Regions from separate parts of the Streptomyces sp. BB1-1-1 genome, predicted to be linked through region 1. Evidence: riboswitches for the same ligand, from Rfam matches in the RefSeq annotation. Region 1 holds a riboswitch; the other holds the start of a gene.
The links. A riboswitch is a leader RNA that binds a small molecule or an ion and turns the genes downstream of it on or off. The one in region 1 is predicted to bind glycine.
Positions count from the first base shown of each region.

Region 2: linked by a shared signal. The riboswitch ahead of gcvT (glycine cleavage system aminomethyltransferase GcvT) and the one ahead of gcvP (aminomethyl-transferring glycine dehydrogenase) in region 1 are both predicted to bind glycine.

Region 1 covers NZ_CP134203.1:7,137,393-7,140,793, reverse strand. The annotation lists gene gcvP (aminomethyl-transferring glycine dehydrogenase) at 1-1,728, opposite strand, end outside; glycine riboswitch at 1,906-2,001, opposite strand; gene RI578_RS32695 (PRC-barrel domain-containing protein) at 2,152-2,529, shown strand; gene RI578_RS32690 (DNA polymerase IV) at 2,575-3,401, opposite strand, start outside.
Region 2 covers NZ_CP134203.1:2,639,043-2,642,443, reverse strand. The annotation lists gene gcvH (glycine cleavage system protein GcvH) at 1-230, opposite strand, end outside; gene gcvT (glycine cleavage system aminomethyltransferase GcvT) at 366-1,484, opposite strand; glycine riboswitch at 1,642-1,735, opposite strand; gene RI578_RS12090 (AAA family ATPase) at 1,915-2,583, shown strand; gene RI578_RS12085 (enhanced serine sensitivity protein SseB) at 2,663-3,401, shown strand, end outside.

The sequences.
Region 1 (3,401 bases):
GCCCTGCGACCCGGCGTTCGGCTGGAGCGAGACCTTGTCGTACCCGGTGACCTCGGCGAGCCGCTCCTCCAGCTCACGGATGAGCGTGAGGTAGCCCTGCGCCTGCTCGGCGGGCGCGAAGGGGTGCAGCTGCCCGAACTCGGACCAGGTGACCGGCTCCATCTCGGTGGTCGCGTTGAGCTTCATGGTGCAGGAGCCCAGCGGGATCATGCCGCGGTCCAGCGCGTAGTCGCGGTCGGCGAGGCGGCGCAGGTAGCGCAGCATCGCGGTCTCGGAGCGGTGCTGGTGGAAGACGGGGTGGGTGAGGAAGTCGTCGGTGCGCAGCAGCGCCTCGGGGAGCGTCTCCTCGGTCGCCGCGTCCAGCGCCTCGATGTCGCCCTCGACGCCGAAGGCGTTCCACACGCCGCCGACCTGGGCGCGCGTGGTGGTCTCGTCGCAGGCGAACGACAGGTGGTCGGCGTCGACGAGCCGCAGGTTGATGCCGTTCTCGCGGGCGGCGTGGACGATCGCGTCGGCCCGGCCGGGCACCCGCACGGTGACCGTGTCGAAGTAGGCGCCGTGCACGACCTCGACGCCACCGGCCGCGAGGCCCGCGGCGGTGATCGAGGCGTACCGGTGGGTGCGGCGCGCGATGGCCCGCAGCCCCTCGGGCCCGTGGTATACGGCGTACATGCCGGCCATCACGGCGAGCAGCACCTGCGCGGTGCAGATGTTGCTGGTGGCCTTCTCGCGGCGGATGTGCTGCTCGCGGGTCTGCAGGGCGAGGCGGTAGGCCTTGTTGCCGTCGGCGTCCACGGAGACGCCGACCAGGCGGCCGGGCAGGCTGCGGGCGAACTTCTCGTGCACCGCCATGTAGCCGGCGTGCGGCCCGCCGAAGCCCATCGGCACACCGAAGCGCTGCGTCGTGCCGATGGCGATGTCCGCGCCCAGCTCGCCGGGCGAGGTGAGCAGCGTCAGGGCGAGCAGGTCGGCGGCGACGGTGACCAGGGCGCCGAGTTCGTGCGCCCGGTCGATCACCGGCTTGATGTCGCGGACGGCACCGGAGGCGCCCGGGTACTGGATCAGGACGCCGTTGATGTCCCGCTCGGCGACCTCGGCGGGGATGCCCTCGCTCAGGTCGGCGACGACGACCTCGACGCCGGTCGGCTCGGCGCGGGTCTGGATCACGGCGATGGTCTGCGGCAGGGCGTCCGCGTCGACCAGGAACAGGCCCTTCTTGTTCTTGCCCATGCGCCGGGAGAGCGCCATCGCCTCGGCGGCCGCGGTGCCCTCGTCGAGCAGCGAGGCGCCGGAGGTGGGCAGGCCGGTGAGCTCGGCGACCATCGTCTGGAAGTTCAGCAGGGCCTCGAGACGGCCCTGGGAGATCTCCGGCTGGTACGGCGTGTACGCGGTGTACCAGGCCGGGTTCTCCATGACGTTGCGCAGGATGACCGGCGGGGTGAAGGTGCGGTAGTAGCCGAGGCCGATCATGGAGTCGAGGACCTGGTTGCGGTCGGCCAGGGAGCGCAGCTCGGCCAGCACCTCGGCCTCGGAGCGCGCACCGGGCAGGTCCAGCGCGTCGGCGTTCTTGATCACATCCGGCACCGCGGCGGCCGTCAGCTCGTCGAGCGAGCCGTAACCGACCTGCGCGAGCATCTTGGCCCGTTCCTCGTGGTCGGGGCCGATGTGGCGCTGCTCGAACGGCATGGCCTGTTCGAGTTCGGAGAGCGGGGTGCGATGGGCGGTCATTGCGGAGGCCTCCTGGTCTGACGACCTTCGAGGGGCACCACGGCGCGGGTACCCGTACGGCCTCCCCCTCTGTCATCTCAACCTGAGAGCTTCACCGGGCGGGCCCGAGGGCGCTCCCGGCTTTCACCGTCGGTGAGAGCGGAAGCCGTCGACACCCGCCCTGCTTTCCAGAGTGACCTCGTCCGTGCGGTACGTGAGCCTGAGAGATTCCGGGGAGGATTTGCTCCTTCGGCGCCTCCGATGGTGTCCGGAGGACTCTCCCGCGCGGGGTCAGCAGCCGTTTGCCAGCGTACCAGCGAGGCCGACGCACGAACCTTCGAGTGGCCGACCGGCCATATGTGCTCTTTTGTAGTACTACGGATGATTTCGGCGGCTGGTGGGTCGGCTGGTGCGCGACCCCAGTGCGACCAAGTGGAGGGCCCCGTGCGTACCGACATCGACCCGCGCAACCTGATCGGCCGCAAGGCGTTCGACCGCAACGGCACCCGGATCGGCACCGTCGACGAGGTCTATCTCGACGACGCCACCGGCGTCCCCGAGTGGGCGGCCATACGCACCGGCCTGTTCAGCCGGGACGCCTTCGTGCCCCTGGAGCCGAGCGAGCTGCTCGACGGCGCCTTGCGCGTGCCCTTCGACCGGGCCCTGATCAAGGAGGCCCCCGACTTCGGCGTCGGCCGCCACCTCTCGCCGGAGCAGGAACTCCAGCTCTACCACCACTACGGTCTCGACGTCGCCGCTCCGCCCCCGCTCCCCGACCACGACTTCGGCAAGCTGGCGGGCCGGGGCAAGGAAGAGGGCTGACGCCGCCGATCTCCTGCGACCTGATCCGCCGGACAGGGCGCGGTCCTAGCCGGGGGCCAGACGCGCCGACCCCGCCGGACCAGTCTCCCCGCCGAGGTCCGGGCCGGCCTCCGTGGTCGTCGGCCCGCCCTCCCCGGGTCTTCGCGGCACGGCCGGGACCAGCGGCAGCGGTTCCGCCGGCGTCAGGTCCGGGTCGTCCACCGGGAAGGTCCGCACCCGGCCGGTCTCCGAGTACGGCGTCTCGAACCGCACGGTCACCCGCCCCAGCCCGCTGCCCTGCACCCACCCGTGCCCGTACGCCACGTGCCGCACGTCGTGCCCCGACGGCCACCGGCGCTCGGGGGCGGGGGCCGGCCGGTCCTCCTGGACGGGCTCGGCGTCGGGCTCCTCGGCGACTTCGTCGACCCGCTCCCCCGCCGCCTGTGCGAACAGGTCCTCCTGCGTGTAGTCGGCGAGCCCGCTGACGCCGACCCCGAGCAGCCGCACGCCGCCGGTGGTGTCCACGGAGTCCAGCAGCCGGGCCGCGGCCTCCCGCACCACCCCCGGGTCGTCCGTGGGCCCGCGCAGCGTCTCGGAGCGCGTCAGTGTGGAGAAGTCGTACCTGCGCACCTTGAGCACGATGGTCCGCCCGGACAGCCCGGAGCCGCGCAGCCGCCGCACGCACCGGTCGGCCAGCCGCCCCACCTCCACACCGACCCGCACCCGGTCGTGGATGTCCACGTCGTAGGTGTCCTCGACCGACACCGACTTGGTCTCCCGCTCGGCCACCACGGGTCGCTCGTCGAGGGCCAGGGCCATGGCGTACAGGGCGTGCCCGTGCGCCTTGCCCAGCAGCCGTACGAGCTCGTCCTCGCCCGCCTCGGCGATGTCGC
Region 2 (3,401 bases), 4.5 Mb from region 1:
ATCTCGCCGGAGACGGGGGAGTACAGGTCGGAGACCGACTTGGTGGACTCCAGTTCGCCGCAGGTCTCGCCCGCGGTCACCGAGTCGCCGACCTCGGGGAGCTGGACGAAGACCACGTCACCGAGCGCGTTGGCCGCGTGCTCCGTGATGCCGACCGTCGAGGCGCCGTCCTCGGCGCCCGACAGCCACTCGTGCTCCTTGCTGTAGCGCAGCTGCTGGGGGTTGCTCATGGCCTGAATTCTCCTGTACGCGAGGGAGTGCTGGTGAAGGGGGCTGCTGATGAGGGGACTGCTGACACCGCTGGTGAGCAGCGAGGGCGCGCGCGGGACGACAGGGCCCCGCCGCCCGGTGTCAGTGTGCAGTGTCTACTTCTGGCGCTTGTAGAACGGCAGCGCCACGACCTCGTACGGTTCGTGGCTGCCCCGGATGTCCACGCCGACACCCGCGGTGCCCGGCGCCGCGTGCGCTGGGTCGACGTACGCCATGGCGATCGGCTTGCCCAGCGTCGGGGACGGCGCGCCGGAGGTGACCTCGCCGACGACCTCGCCGCCGGCGACGACCCGGTACCCGGCGCGCGGGACCCGGCGGCCCTCGGCGACCAGGCCGACCAGGACGCGGGGCGGGTTCTGCTCAGCCCGGGAAGCGGCCTCGGTCAGCGCGGCGCGCCCGACGAAGTCGCCCTCCTTCTCGAACTTCACCACCCGGCCGAGCCCGGCGTCGAAGGGCGTCAGCGCGGTCGTCAGCTCGTGCCCGTACAGCGGCATGCCCGCCTCCAGGCGGAGCGTGTCCCGGCAGGAGAGGCCGCACGGGGCCAGCCCGGCGCCCTCGCCCGCCTTGGTCAGCGCCTGCCACAGCTCCACGGCGTGCTCCGGCTTCACGAACAGCTCGAAGCCGTCCTCGCCGGTGTAGCCGGTGCGCGCGATGAGCGCCGGGACGCCCGCGACCGTGCCGGGCAGCCCGGCGTAGTACTTCAGGCCGTCCAGGTCGGCGTCGGTGAGCGAGGCGAGGATGCCCGGGGACTCCGGGCCCTGTACGGCGAGCAGCGCGTAGGCGTCGCGGTCGTCGCGCACCTCGGCGTCGAAGCCGGCGGCCCGCTCGGTCAGCGCGTCCAGCACGACCTGGGCGTTGGAGGCGTTGGCGACCACCATGTACTCGGTCTCGCCCAGCCGGTAGACGATCAGGTCGTCCAGGATGCCGCCGTCCTCGCGGCAGATCATGGTGTAGCGGGCGCGGCCCGGCTTCACGCTGCCGATGTTGCCGACCAGCGCGAAGTTCAGCAGCTCGGCGGCGTGCGCACCGGTGACCGTGATCTCACCCATGTGCGAGAGGTCGAAGAGCCCGGCCCGGGTGCGCACCGCGACGTGCTCGTCGCGCTCGGAGCCGTAGCGCAGGGGCATGTCCCAGCCGGCGAAGTCGGTCATCGTCGCGCCCAGCGCGCGATGCGTGGCATCGAGCGCGGTACGGCGGAGTTCTGTACTGCTCATCGGTCGGTCGTCTCCCAGGACAGGACGTGGCGAGGTCGATCCTCCCCATCTGTCATCGAAACCTGAGAGGTTCGCCACGACCACCGGAGTACGGCGACCAGGACTTGCACCTTGGGTGGGGCAGCCCGTCGAGGGGCGGCCCGCTTTTCAGATGTGCCTCGCCCACGCGGTAACGGTGCCTGAGAGATTCAAGGGAGGGACTTGCTCCTTCGGCGCCCCGGCGCGGCCGGGGACTCTCCCGCGCGGATTCAAACGGCCGGTATGCAGTTGGCGCCGCCATCATTGCACGCCCGGCCGATCCATGGCAGACCGTGATCTGTAACCGGCCTGTGGCAGTAAGCGCACGAAAACGCGAGACCTGCGCATTACCTTCTCTTTACACTCGACGGGGATGGTGACTCGTGAACCGCCCCAGGGGAGGACGATCACGGTGAACAGGACCACGGCGTACGCCACGACCTCGGGTCTCGCGCTGCCCAAGCAGCCCGTCGCCCCGGCACCGGAGGCGTGCGCCGAACTGCCCGCACCCGTCGTCCGCGACCTGCGGGACCGGGACGGCCGCAGCCCGCACGCCCTGCTCTTCGGACCCCGGGACCTGGTGGTGATCACCGGCCTGCCCGGCAGCGGCAAGTCCACGCTGATGGCGCGCACCGTACGCGGACCGCGCATCGACTCCCAGGACACCCGCGACCGCTGGGACCGCCGAATGCCGCGCTTCCTGCCGTACGGGCTCTACCGCCCCTTCGTCCGCCTCGCCCACTACGCCGGACTGCGCAGGGCGCTGCGCTCCGGCGAGGGCGTCGTCGTGCACGACTGCGGCACCCAGGCCTGGGTGCGCGGCTGGCTGGCCCGCGAGGCCCGCCGCCGTGACGGCACCCTGCACCTGCTGCTGCTCGACGTCGACGCCGGAGAGGCCCTGGCCGGCCAGCGCGAGCGCGGCCGGGGCGTGTCGCGGTACGCGTTCCTGCGCCACCGCACGGCCAACACCCGCCTGCTGCGCGCGGTGACCGAGGGCACCCTGCCCGCCGGCTGCACCTCGGCGATCCTCCTGGACCGGGCGGCGGCGGACACGCTGCGCCGCATCGCCTTCACGGGGTGACGCACCGTAGGGCGGCGGGGCCGAACGGGTTAGCCTTTTCAGCCACAGCAGCGGTACCAGGCAGGCGGTAGGTAGGCAGATGGACTTCCCGGCACAGGCGCACCCCCACCCGCACGGCGGGTGGCCCGGCAACGAGCTGGAGGAGGTGCTGTCCGCCTCCCTCGGCGTGCCGGGCGCCGGCGGCCGGATCGTGGAGGTGCTCGGCCGCAGCTTCGTGTGGATACCCCTGCCGAACGGCGGCGGCCCGAACAGCGGCCCCCTCGATCTGCCCTCGCTGGAGATCGAGGGCCAGGCCTACGTGCCGGTGTTCAGCTCGGAGGAGCAGCTCCGCCAGGTCGCCGGCGCGCAGATGGCGTACACCATCGCCCCCGCCGCGGAGTTCGCCCGCGGCCTGCCCCCGCAGGTCGGCATCGCCGTGAACCCGGACGGCGTGGTCGGCATCCCGCTGCCGCCGCCGGCCGTTGCCGAGCTGTGCCGGGCCGGCCGCACCCCGCTGGACGGGCCCGCGTCCGGCGGCCGGGTCCGCCTCTTCGAGCCGGACTGGCAGGACGACCCGGTGGACTTCCTGGCCGCGGCCTCCGCCGAATTCGCCGCCGTCGGCGTCGTGCGCACCGCCCGCCGCTGCCTGGCCGCCGTCGAGACGGCCGACCCCGTCATGTTCGTCGGCGTCGAACTCACCCACTGGGAGGACGACGCCCGCGCCCTCCCCCTGGACGCCCTGGGCCGCGCCCTGACCAAGGCCCCCCTGAAGACCCAGGTCAACCTGGTCCTCCTGGAGGCAGCCCAGGACCCGGTCTGCGACTGGATGAGGACAAACG